DNA from 3 places in the Streptomyces sp. R41 genome. Region 1 is predicted to be linked to each of the others. Evidence: riboswitches for the same ligand, from Rfam matches in the RefSeq annotation. Region 1 holds a riboswitch; each other region holds the start of a gene.
The links. Region 1 has a riboswitch for S-adenosylmethionine ahead of AB5J53_RS39830 (amino acid ABC transporter permease). Riboswitches for the same ligand answer to the same signal wherever they lie in the genome.
Positions count from the first base shown of each region.

Region 2: another riboswitch for S-adenosylmethionine. It lies ahead of AB5J53_RS14435 (aminotransferase class V-fold PLP-dependent enzyme); the one in region 1 lies ahead of AB5J53_RS39830 (amino acid ABC transporter permease).
Region 3: another riboswitch for S-adenosylmethionine. It lies ahead of thrC (threonine synthase); the one in region 1 lies ahead of AB5J53_RS39830 (amino acid ABC transporter permease).

Region 1 is NZ_CP163443.1:8,783,098-8,787,298, forward strand. It holds gene AB5J53_RS39815 (DNA-3-methyladenine glycosylase) at 1-520, opposite strand, end outside; gene AB5J53_RS39820 (glutathione S-transferase C-terminal domain-containing protein) at 783-1,625, opposite strand; gene AB5J53_RS39825 (putative leader peptide) at 1,721-1,786, opposite strand; SAM riboswitch class IV at 1,823-1,970, opposite strand; SAM riboswitch class IV at 2,099-2,207, shown strand; gene AB5J53_RS39830 (amino acid ABC transporter permease) at 2,541-3,521, shown strand; gene AB5J53_RS39835 (amino acid ABC transporter ATP-binding protein) at 3,518-4,201, shown strand, end outside.
Region 2 is NZ_CP163443.1:3,081,024-3,085,224, reverse strand. It holds gene AB5J53_RS14445 (cytochrome bc complex cytochrome b subunit) at 1-260, shown strand, start outside; gene trpD (anthranilate phosphoribosyltransferase) at 401-1,465, shown strand; SAM riboswitch class IV at 1,705-1,821, shown strand; gene AB5J53_RS14435 (aminotransferase class V-fold PLP-dependent enzyme) at 2,012-3,373, shown strand; gene AB5J53_RS14430 (Lrp/AsnC family transcriptional regulator) at 3,523-3,804, opposite strand; gene AB5J53_RS14425 (rhomboid family intramembrane serine protease) at 3,847-4,201, opposite strand, start outside.
Region 3 is NZ_CP163443.1:4,890,383-4,894,583, reverse strand. It holds gene AB5J53_RS22375 (trehalose-6-phosphate synthase) at 1-186, opposite strand, end outside; gene AB5J53_RS22370 (glucosyl-3-phosphoglycerate synthase) at 344-1,288, opposite strand; SAM riboswitch class I at 1,466-1,612, shown strand; gene thrC (threonine synthase) at 1,630-2,925, shown strand; gene AB5J53_RS22360 (MoaD/ThiS family protein) at 2,922-3,197, shown strand; gene AB5J53_RS22355 (cold-shock protein) at 3,647-3,850, shown strand.

The DNA.
Region 1 (4,201 bases):
CGAAGTCCAGGTCGAGCAGGGCCCCGGGGGAGGGGAACGCGCTGCCTGTGCCGTAGCGGCCGATGAGGTCGTCGCGCATGCGCCGGGCCGAGGTCATCCCTGTGCGCTGGGTCAGCACCGCCCAGGTGGCCGCCTCGTACGGCGAGTGGAAGCCGCACGGGCGCAGGCCCGGCCACCGGGTCTGGACCTCGGCGATCACGGGGTCGCGCTCGGCGACCGCAGGCCAGCCCCGGGCGTCGACGTCCAGGGACAGGAAGCGGCGCACCTGCTCGGCGGCGGCGTCCAGATCGCCGTCGCCGGCCACCACGACCCGGGCCGTGGTGCCGTCCTGGGTGATCTCCGCGGCGACGCGCCGCCAGTCGGCGTCGGCGTGGAAGACCGTGCGCAGCGCCCCGTCGCTCCCCAGCAGGGAATCCGCCGCCGAGGCCGGCGCCAGCGGCGCGAACTCCTCCCAGAACTCCCGGCTCGCGTCCAGCGACCACGGACCGGCCACCTCGAATTCGACCGCGTGCTGTGCCATGACCGACCTCCCGCTCGGGACACCGGCACGCGCGGACGGACCAAGAGGCGCCGGGCGCCGGTGCACTGTCTGTGCACACCACCTTGGGCTCAATACCTGACAGATTCCGTCAAGTATTTTCGCGAGCGACGCCGAGCGGTCGCCCGATCCCGGGTTGGGTGACATCCAGCCGCTCGCCGCCATCGGTCGGATGACCGATGGCGGCATCCGCCGCCGACCAAGCCGGAGAGTCTCTCCCGCTCCGGGACTGCCCGACCGTCGCCTACTGGGCGCCGTGGAAGGCGGGATGCTCGTCGAGGCGGCGCACGTAGGCGCGAAGGTGGCTGTGCCGGGAGAGGGGGTCTGCCGTGTCGAGGTGCGTGAGCGCCACCCAGAGGTCCACGTCCGCGGCTGTCAGTTCGTCGCCCAATACATAGGTGTGAATGGACAGTTGACGGTCCAACAGATCCAGCGTCGCCGACAGGGCTTCCGGCCGTGCGGCCGAGGTGGCGTCGCGGTCGAGGAGTTCGCGCAAGGCGTCGATGTCGGCGGCGAGGGCCGGCGGGTGCAGCACGGGGACGCATGCTCCGTCGTGGCAGGTCAGCAGGCCCGCGAGGTCGCGAAGGATGTCGGGGGTGTGATTGCTGACGATACGTCCGCTCCAGCGGTCGCACAGTGCGGGCGCGGTCAGCGGTCCCTCGTAGTGGTGCCAGGTGGCCTCGTAGGCACTGCGGAGCGAGGCGAAGGCTTCGGGTGTCTCGGCGGGGAGCGTCAGGATCGTGGTGGCGACGGAATCCTTGAGGCCGAGCAGATCGAGGGTGATCGAAAGGCGCAGCGAGCGCGGACAGCCCTCGGACAGGTACAGCTGATAGCGGTGCGGCGCCGGGTAGAAGCCACCGGCGGCACCGACACCGATACGGCTGCGGATGCCGTGCGGCCGAGGGGACTTGGACGGTCCGGCGGGGCGACTACTCGCAGGGGACGCAACTGGGCCCGGAATGCGCGAGGTCGAGGCGCACTCGCCCGAGGTGCCTGCGTCTGCGGCGTATGCGTTGGACGTGGCTGCGCTCGTGGCGCACGTGCCTGAGCCGCCTGTGTTCGAGGCGCGCGAAACTGTCTTGGGCATGACTCTCCATGGGAACGACGAAGCCCTGGCCGCCTGTTGGGCGGCAGCGGCGGAACGGAGTGACTGCGCTTGCGTACCGGCTCGGAGCGGCCGGACTAGTACGCGCTGGAGACCCGCAACAAGTCGATGTGCAGGCGTCTCGTCAGGTAGTTCCTGGGCATTCCCACCGGTCCCGCCTCCAGGGCCCGCGAGTTGCGAGACCACGCTTGCCCCGCCGCACCGGCGGGACCCGGTCGTCACCCGGGGCACCCCGTCGCGGTGGAAGGGTTGCCTGTCAGCGGGCCGGGGCCGATGAACCTCGTCGCACGGGAAAGTCCGTGTCATGAGGCGCTGACAATCGTGACCGTCCTCGCCAGTGTCAGTGCGCCGTACGAAGCCGTCAAGAAGGCCTCTACCCGGTCTCACCACGTGGTCATTCGGGCCGGAACACGTTGACATTGGATTCCGCGCGTGCCTAACTTACGCCGCAGATCGGTCATGAGCGTCAGCGAAAAGCCCTGGCTCGCTGGCCGGCAACCCTCGCGACGCGGTGGGGTGCCCCAGGTGACGACCGGACCGGAAGACTTTCGGTAAGCGCGAGCCGCCCACGGGCGGGAACAGTGACGGAGACGGCGATGGACGTAGCGTCGAGGAAGGCCGCACGGCGGCCCCGCGGCTGCGTACTGCTGTGCGCGAACCGCTGCGTCGATCTGCTCCGCGTCAACAGCGCCCTGTGTACCGCTTCGGGCTGTGCCCGCTGTCAAGGCTGACGGCGTTCTGAATCTCTGACGCGCACCGCCGCCGCGGTGTGCCCTCTGCCAAACCAGCCCCCGGTACCGGCGTCCTCCCGTTCTTCGACATCCGCAGCCGTCCCCGTTGTGCTGCGGTGCCGTCGCGTACGCCGCGCCCGGGGTGTCCCTCCCCGCTGGAGCCCTCATGAGTCAACCCCCTGGCGCCGCCGTGTCCCTGGCCGAGGCACCGCCCGCAGAATCCCCGGCGAAGCCGCTCACAGCCCAGCGCGTGCTGCCGCTGCGCAGGCCGGGCCGCTGGATCGCCACAGCCGTCGTCCTGGTCGTGGTCGCCCAGATCATCCACGGCCTGGCCACGAACCCCTTCTACCAGTGGGACCGCTTCCGCTACTGGTTCCTGCGCCCCACCATCCTCGACGGCCTCGTCATCACCCTCGAAGTGGCCGCGCTCAGTGCGGTGTTGGGGTTGCTCGGTGGGGTCCTGCTCGCCCTCGCCAGGCTCTCCGGGAGCCCGGTGCTGCGCGCGGTGAGCTGGGTGTACACGTGGCTGTTCCGCTCCGTACCGCTGATCGTCGTCCTGATCTTCCTCTACAACTTCAGCGCCCTCTACAAGACGTTGAGCCTCGGTGTGCCGTTCGGGCCGGCCTTCGTCACCTTCGACGAGTCGCGGCTCGCCACCGACATGGCGGTCGCCGTCATCGGCCTGAGTCTCAACGAGGCGGCGTACGCGTCCGAGGTCGTCCGCGGCGGAATCCTCTCCGTCGACCAGGGCCAGCACGAGGCGGCTGCCGCGCTCGGCCTGCCGAAGACGTACCAGTTCACCCGGATCGTCTTCCCGCAGGCGCTCAGGTCCATCACCCCGAACTACGTCAACCAGCTGATCGGCCTGATCAAGGGCACGTCCCTGGTGTTCTACGTGTCGCTGCTCGACCTGTTCGGCTCGGTGCAGACGATGGGCAGCACCTACCCCGGCGACATCGTGCCGCTGCTGCTGGTCGCCACCGTCTGGTACCTGATCCTCACGAGTGCCGTGTCCGTCGTCCAGTTCTACGTCGAGCGGTACTTCGCCCGGGGCGCGACGCGCACCCTGCCGCCGACACCGCTGCAGAAGGTGCGAACCGGCCTGAGTGATCTGCGGGCCCGGCTGCGCAAGGAGGCCGCCGTATGACCACCGCCCAGACCCTCGACGCGCGTCCCGCCGCCCTTGAGGTCCATGACGTGCACAAGTGGTACGGCGCCCACCGGGTGCTCGACGGGGTCGACCTGACCGTGCGGCCCGGCGAGGTCACCGTCATCCTCGGTCCCTCCGGCTCCGGCAAGTCGACGCTGTTGCGGGTGATCAACCACCTGGAGAAGCCCGAGGTCGGATACGTCAGCGTCAATGGCGAGTTGATCGGCGTACGACGGCATGGCGAGCGTCTGAAGGAACTCAGCGAACGCGCCATCCTGACCCAGCGCAGCCGCATCGGCTTCGTCTTCCAGAACTTCAACCTCTTCCCGCATCTCACCGTCCTCGACAACGTGGCCGCCGCACCCGTGGCCACCGGGAAGCTGACCAAGCCCGAGGCCCGGGAGCTGGCACGGGAACTGCTCGGCCGGGTGGGCCTGGGAGAGAAGTCCGGCGCCTACCCGCGCCAGCTGTCCGGCGGCCAGCAGCAGCGCGTGGCCATCGCCCGCGCCCTCGCCCTGCGCCCGGGGATCATCCTGTTCGACGAGCCCACCTCGGCGCTCGACCCCGAACTCGTCGGCGAGGTCCTGGCCGTCATCAAGGACCTGGCGACCAGCGGCACCACCCTCGTCGTCGTCACGCACGAGATCGGCTTCGCCCGCGAGGTCGCCGACCGGATC
Region 2 (4,201 bases), 5.7 Mb from region 1:
AGCGCCTGCCGCACGGTGAGTTCATCGAGGTGCACGAGCCGCTCAGCCAGGACGCGCTGCACACCCTCACCGCGCACGAGCAGTACAAGCCGGCCGAGATCGGCCCGACGGTCGACGAGAACGGTGTCGAGCGCAAGGTCAAGGGCACGCAGAGGCTGCGCGCCAAGCTCAGCAAGGGCTACTACGGGGACAACAACCAGATCCCCAAGCCCACGGTCGAGGAGTACAAGGAGATCACGAGCGGCCACGGCCACCACTGATCTGCTGACCGATCTGTACTGATCGCCACGGCAAGAGCCCCCGTCCATTGCCTGGACGGGGGCTCTTTGCCGTCCCTCCGGCTGGATAGGGTGGTCCCATCTACAGGAGTCCCTTTCCGGGACGGACCCAGGAGCGGCTTATGAGCGCTGTGAACCCCGCTGGAGGCGACATCGCGGCGGGCCGTTCCTGGCCCGTGGTACTGAACGGCCTCCTCGACGGACGTGACCAGAGCGCGGACGACACCGCCTGGGCGATGGACCGCATCCTGCGCGGCGAGGCGACCGACGCGCAGATCGCCGGGTTCGTGGTGGCGCTGCGGGCCAAGGGCGAGACCGTCGAGGAGATCACCGGGCTCGTCCGGACGATGTACGAGCACGCGAATGTGATCGAGGTGCCGGGGCCGACCGTCGACATCGTCGGTACGGGCGGCGACGGTGCCAAGACCGTCAACATCTCCACCATGTCGGCGATCGTGGTCGCCGGGACCGGCGCCAAGGTCGTCAAGCACGGCAACCGGGCGGCGTCCTCGGCGTCCGGCTCCTCGGACGTCCTGGAGAAGCTCGGCGTCAACCTCGAGCTGTCCCTGAAGCGGGTCGTCGAGGTGGCCGAGGAGGCCGGGATCACCTTCTGCTTCGCGGTGAAGTTCCATCCGGCGCTGCGTCATGTGGCGGCGGCGCGCGGGCAGTTGGGGATCCGGACGACGTTCAATGTCCTCGGTCCGCTGACGAACCCCGCGCGGGTGAGGGCGCAGGCGGTGGGTGTCGCGGATCCGCGCATGGCGCCCATCGTGGCGGGTGTCTTCGCCGAGCGCGGCAACTCCTCGCTGGTCTTCCGCGGCGACGACGGCCTCGACGAACTGACCACCACGTCGACCTCCAGGGTCTGGGTCGTCCGCGACGGCAAGGTGACCGAGGAGCGCTTCGACCCGCGCGACGTCGGCATCGAGCTCGTCCCGGTGGAGGCCCTGCGCGGCGCCGACGCGTCGTACAACGCGGACGTCGCCCGTCGCCTCCTGAACGGCGAGACCGGGCCCGTACGGGACGCGGTGCTGCTCAACGCGGCGGCGGCGCTCGTGGCCCTGTCGCCGGGCGAGGGGCCGCTCGCGGACCAGCTCCGCGCCGGCATGGAGAAGGCGGCGCACGCCATCGACTCGGGGGCCGCGAAGAAGACCCTCGACCGGTGGGTGGCGGCCAGCAACGCGTAGCGGGCGTGACCGCCGGTTCCCCGCGCCCTTTAAGGGGCGCGGGGAACTGCGCAATCTTTTAGCGGGGGTCTGGGGGCGCAGCCCCCGGGAACGATGGGGGTCCCCCCGCTCGAGCGAAGCCGAGAGTGGGGGAGGGCAGGGGCGGAGGGGGCGAAGAAACCCCCAAGAGGCCGCCCGGCGTCCCGGTATCCGGACACGGGGGTTGCGAGCCGAAGATCGTGTGGCAGGATGCTGTACCAGGTCATGAGCGACAGTCATGAGGCCCCGGCCGACTGTCCGGCAACCCTCCGTCCGTGGCGGGGTGCCCCGGGTGAAGACCAGGCCGTAGGCAGCGAGGTCTACGGCAAGCGCGGACCCCTCGCCCTCTTTTGAGTGGACACAGCCCAGGGGTCCTGGTCGTTCGAGGGAGCCTTCTGTGAGCAAGCGAATGCGATAGGGCGTAGAGCCCCGCCTCCGCATACCCCTTTTCACCCTTTCCCGCGCTGAGCCGTACCCCCGTGTACCCGCTCGCGTGGTGATTCCCCGCGCCTCTCACAGGAGCTCGCCATGTCTGTCTCCACCACTGTCGCCGACCAGACCGTTTGTGCCCCGCTGCCCGTTCTGGGCAGGGATGTCACCGTCCCGCTCGTCACCGGTGGCGAGGTCACCTACGCCGCCCTCGACTACGCCGCCAGCGCCCCGGCCCTGCAGCGGGTGTGGGACGACGTGGCCGCGTACGCCCCGTACTACGGCAGCGTCCACCGCGGCGCCGGCTACCTCTCGCAGCTGTCCACCGACCTTTTCGAGAACGCCCGCAAGGCCGTCGCCGAGTTCCTCGACTGCCGGGACGGCGACCAGGTCGTCTTCACCCGCTCCACCACCGACTCGCTCAACCTGCTCGCCGCCACGCTTCCGGCTGACTGCCAGGTCTTCGTCTTCGAGACCGAGCACCACGCCTCGCTGCTGCCCTGGCGGGACGCCCGGGTGACGTACCTGAACGCCCCGCGCACGCCCGACGAGGCGGTCGCGACCCTGGAGCGCGCGCTAGCCGATCGCGACCCCTACGGCCCGGCCCTCGTCTGCGTCACCGGCGCGTCCAACGTCACCGGCGAGCTGTGGCCGGTGCGTGAGCTCGCCGCCGCCGCCCATGCACACGGCGCCCGTATCGTCCTCGACGCCGCGCAGCTGGCCCCGCACCACCCGGTGTCCGTCCGTGACCTGGACGTCGACTGGGTCGCCTTCTCCGGTCACAAGCTGTACGCGCCCTTCGGGTCCGGCGTCCTCGCCGGCCGCTCCGACTGGCTGCGCGAGGCCGAGCCGTACCTCGCGGGTGGCGGGGCCAGCCGCAAGGTGTCGCGGCGGGAGGACGGGGGAGTGGACGTGGAGTGGCACGAGACGGCCGCCCGTCATGAGGCCGGGTCCCCGAACGTCATCGGTGCCTACTCGATCGCCTCGGCCTGCAAGGCGCTGAGCGAGGCCGGGTTCGACACGCTGGTCGCCCGGGAGCGGCACCTGATCGACACGGTCCGCGCGGGGCTCGCGGAGGTGCCCGAGGTGCGTGTCCTCTCCCTCTTCGGCGACGACGCCCCGCGCGTCGGGGTCATCTCCTTCGTCGTCGAGGGGTGGAACAGCTCGCACTTCGCCGCCGCGCTCTCCGCCGAGTACGGCATCGGTGTCCGCGACGGGCTCTTCTGCGCCCACCCGCTGGTGCGCACGCTCCTCGGCAGCGATCCGCAGGCCCAGGGCGAGTGCGGTGCGCCCGAGGCCGCGCCGGGCGAGAAGTCCCTCAACGCCATCCGGGTGAGCTTCGGGGCGGGGACGCCCGACGAGCACGTGGAGCGCTTCGTGCGCGCCGTGAAGGAACTGGTCCGGGACGGTGCGCGGTGGCAGTACCGCACGGAGGACGGCCGCTGCGTCCCGGCCGTCTGAGGGTTTTTTCGCCCCCTCCGCCCCTGCCCGTCCCGTACCTGGGGGCTGCCGCCCCCAGACCCCCGCTAAAAGATTGCGCAGTTCCCCGCGCCCCTTTTAGGGGCGCGGGGAACTGCGCGAACGGGGTTTGGGGCGGCGGGGGCGAAGAACTAGCCGTCGAGGCCGATGGCGAACGCCGCTTCCAGGTCGTGCTGGGAGTACGTGCGGAAGGCCACGTGCGTGTCCGTGGCCTCGACGCCCGGGATCTTGCTGATGCGGCCGGGGATGACGTCCGCCAGGTCTTCGTGCTCCTTCACCCGGACCATGGCGATCAAGTCGTACGTACCGGTGACGGAGAAGACCTCGCTGACACTGTCCAGCGCGGCGATCGACTCGGCGATCTCGGGGATCCGGTCCACGCTGGTCTTGATGAGGACGATCGCGGTGATCACGGTTGGTTCTCTCCCTCGGGTGCCGCTGCTGAGGCTCTCACCCTACTCGCGGTCCAGTTGGCCAGGTTGTTCTGCCGGGGGTCCGGGGGTTGGCCCCCGGGAAGACACAGCAGTCGTACGGCCGAATCGGACCCACGCGAAGACGAACCCCAGTGAGAAGCCCACCAGGTGGGCCAGATAGGCGACCCCGGGGCCCGATGTGTCGCGGCCGGCCGCGAGCCACTGCAGGGTCACCCAGAACGGCAGCACCACCCAGGCGGGAAAGCGCAGCGGCAGGAAGAAGAGGAACGGGAAGAGACTGGTCACCCGGGCCTTGGGGAACAGGTACAGGAACGCGCCGAGGATCGCGGAGATCGCTCCGGAGGCGCCGACCAGGGACTGCTGCGACTCGGCGTTG
Region 3 (4,201 bases), 3.9 Mb from region 1:
GTCCCCGTCGCCGAGCGCCGAGCACACCCACAGGGCGCCCGCGTCCGGCCCGATCGCCGACAGGCCCGAGACCAGCCCGCCGCCACCGCGCTTGGCGTGCAGCGAGCCGTCCTCGCGCACCTCGTAGGTGACCGGGCCGCGGTTGGAGGCGACCAGGATCCGGTGGGCACCGTGCGTTGAAGCCATGACACGAAACCTAGCCCTCGGTCGAAACGCTCAAACGTTCCCGTCGGCCGTCTGCGGGGTCGTATGCGATCTGCCGGCCGGTGGGGGCTGGTCGCGCCCAGGTGGCGGAGCCGCATATGTCACAGTTCACAGCCCCGCGCCCCTGAAGGGCGCGGGGCTAGGCGGCCCTTCGTTTCACGTACTCGGTGATTTCGGACATCGGCGGGCGTTCCTCCGTGTCAACGGAGTGTGTGCGCGGCTCGAAGCCGTCCTCACCCCGCTCGAACTGTGTGAGTGACGGGCGGATCATGTGGCCGCGGGCCAGGCGCAGCTGGGCCGTGCGGTAGATCGCCGCGGCCATGCGGCCCAGCGCCTGTCCGTCCTGGTGGCGGTGCTTGCGCACGCCCACGTCGACCTGGGCCAAGGCGTCCAGGCCCACCAGGTGCAGGGCATCGACGAGCATGCCCAGCTCGACGCCGTACCCGACGGGGAACGGCAGCTGTTCGAGCAGGGAGCGGCGGGCCGCGTACTCGCCGCCGAGCGGCTGGACGAAGCCCGCGAGCTGCGGCCAGTGCATGTTCAGCAGGGGGCGGGCCATCAGCTCGGTGACGCGGCCGCCCTGGCCGGCCGCCTGGCCCAGCGGGCGGTCGTACATCGCCTTGACCAGGTCCACGCCGGGTTCGGTGAGCAGCGGGCCCACGATCCCGGAGACGAAGTCGGACGAGAACTCCTTGAGGTCCGCGTCGATGAAGCAGACGATGTCCCCGCTCGTCACGAGCAGCGACCGCCACAGGACCTCGCCCTTGCCGGGCACGGTCGGGATGCGCGGCAGGATCTCGTCGCGGTGCACGACTCTCGCCCCCGCGGCGGCTGCCACCTCGGAGGTGCGGTCCGTCGAGCCCGAGTCGACGACGACGATCTCGTCGACGAGGGGCACCTGCTGCATCAGATCGTGGCGGATGATCGCGACGATCTCGCCGACGGTCTCCTCCTCGTTGAGAGCGGGCAGTACGACACTGACCGTCGACCCTGTGGTGCGTTTGGCGGCCATGAGTTGGTGGAGCGGGCGATCGGTCACGGACCAGGAGCGTGTGCTCAGCCAGCGCTCAACTTCCTTCAGCACAGTCTGCGGCTCCTCACTGTCTGATCACCCGGTGTCTCACGGTGTGATCCATCTCGCGGTTCGGACGACTATCTCAACTGTCCTGGCCTTCGGTTACAGTCTTGAACAACGCGGATGACCATCGCATTGCGTAGATCATCGGCGCGCATGGTGATCGATAGTTCAACAACCGAATACCGCTCATCCAGAGGGGCAGAGGGATACGGCCCGTTGAAGCCCCGGCAACCCTCCAGCCGGTCTTGTCACGTTGACGTGGCGAGGCTCCCGGCTAGGGAAGGTGCCAAATCCGTCTCACGGCGAAGTGCGTCGTGAGGAAGATGAGGAGAAAGGGCCTCGCCTCCATGGCTGCGCAGACTGTTGCAAGCACCACGAACACCGTAGACGCCGTTGACCTCGGCCCCGCCGCCGCGCTTTCCTGCCGCGAGTGCGGGCACCGCGTCCCGCTCGGCCCGGTCTTCGCCTGCGAGGAGTGTTTCGGCCCGCTGGAGATCGCGTACGACTTCTCGGCCTACGACACCGAGGAACTCCGCAAGCGCATCGAAGCGGGCCCCGCGAACATCTGGCGCTACGCGCCCCTCCTGCCCGTCCCCGCGGACGTCGCCGACAAGCCGAATATCAACCCCGGCTGGACCAAGCTCGTCAAGGCCGACAACCTGGCGCGCGAGCTCGGCGTCGACGCCGGCAAGCTCTTCGTCAAGGACGACTCCGGCAACCCGACGCACTCCTTCAAGGACCGCGTGGTCGCCCAGGCCATCGAGGCCGCTCGCGCCTTCAACTTCACCACCCTCTCCTGCTCCTCCACCGGCAACCTGGCCGGCGCCGTCGGTGCTGCCGCCGCCCGCGCCGGCTTCCGCTCCTGCGTGTTCATCCCGCACGACCTGGAGCAGGGCAAGGTCGTCATGGCCGCCATCTACGGCGGCGAGCTCGTCGGCATCGAGGGCAACTACGACGACGTGAACCGCTTCTGCTCCGAGCTGATCGGCGACCCGGCCGGCGAGGGCTGGGGCTTCGTCAACGTCAACCTGCGGCCGTACTACGCGGAGGGCTCGAAGACCCTCGCGTACGAGATCTGCGAGCAGCTCGGCTGGCGGCTCCCGGACCAGCTGGTCGTCCCGATCGCCTCCGGCTCCCAGCTCACGAAGGTCGACAAGGGTCTGCAGGAGCTGATCAAGCTCGGCCTCGTCGAGGACAAGCCGTACAAGATCTTCGGCGCCCAGGCCGAGGGCTGCTCGCCGGTCTCCGTCGCCTACAAGGCCGGACACGACGTCGTACGGCCGCAGAAGCCGAACACCATCGCCAAGTCGCTCGCCATCGGCAACCCGGCCGACGGGCCGTACGTGCTCGACATCGCGCGCCGCACGGGCGGTGCGGTGGAGGATGTCAACGACGAGCAGGTCGTCGACGCGATCAAGCTCCTCGCGCGCACGGAGGGCATCTTCGCCGAGACGGCGGGCGGTGTGACCCTCGGCGTCACGAAGAAGCTGATCGAGAACGGCCTCCTCGACCCGACCCTGACCACGGTCGTCCTCAACACCGGCGACGGCCTCAAGACCCTGGACGCGGTGGCCGGCACCGGCCTGACCGCGACCATCCGCCCGAACCTGGACTCCTTCCGAGAGGCTGGCCTCGCATCATGAGCGTCAACGTCCGCATCCCCACCATCCTGCGCACCTACACCGGCGGACAGGCCGAGGTGACGGCCGAGGGCGGGACCCTCGCCGAGGTCATCGCCGACCTGGAGAAGAACCACACGGGTATCTCCGCGCGCGTTCTGGACGACCAGGGCAAGCTGCGCCGCTTCGTCAACGTGTACGTCAACGACGACGACGTGCGGTTCGAGCAGGGCCTGGAGACGGCGACGCCTGACGGCGCGGGCGTGTCGATCATCCCGGCCGTCGCCGGCGGCTGATCCATCACCCAGGGTGAGATTGTTACCGTAGGTAACGCTCATCACTAAGAGTTCATCGAATTGCCCCCTCCGTGAGAGAAACGGAGGGGGCAATTCTGCATGGTTGAGCGCGGTACAGTTGGGGAAGCTGCTTCGCCTTTCATGCCGGACGCATATGAGTATCTGCGCGACACCCGACAAGAAGTAGCCAAAGTGCCCCGCCTTTTTGAGCCGTTTATGGCATTTATGGGGCCCGACTTGCCCTGAATCTGCGCAAATTCTCCGCATATTCCCGATCGGCCGTGCCCAGAATTCTCGTCCGATTGACCTGTTGCAGACGGCAGTTGGACAGATACATTCAGCCGCGGTCGACGCGTTCCGGCGCACACCCCCAACCGTTGGGGGGTGAGGTCTGACCCGGATCCGCGAAGTGTGGATCTGTGCAAGGGCCAGTAATAGGGGAGTTAGGCATGGCTCAGGGCACCGTCAAGTGGTTCAACGCGGAGAAGGGGTACGGCTTCATCGCGGTCGACGGTGGTGCGGACGTCTTCGTGCACTACAGCGCGATTCAGATGGACGGCTACCGCACCCTTGAAGAGGGTCAGCGAGTGGAGTTCGAGATCTCGCAGGGCCAGAAGGGTCCGCAGGCGGACATGGTCAAGCTCGCCGTCTGATCCCGGCGCGAACGGCCACCGACGCACTCACGCCGAGGGGCCCGCATCCCACCAGGGGTGCGGGCCCCTCGTGCGTTCCCGAGCCCGCTCCGGTTCGCGCCCCCCCGAACCCCCCGCCGGACCCGCTCCCGTTCGCGCCCCCCGAACCACCCGCCGGGCCCGCCCCCGTTCGTGAGAGGCGCTTGCGCCCGCCCGTCGCCCGACCATCACCCCTCAACGAGCTCGCTGCGCGAGCGCACCTTGCACTCGACGGGGTCGAGTGCTAATCATTGGCGTTAGCACTCTCCCAGTGAGAGTGACAGAACTTGGATCGGGCCAGTGAGGCCCGCAAGCCGGTGGGGCAAGGAACCA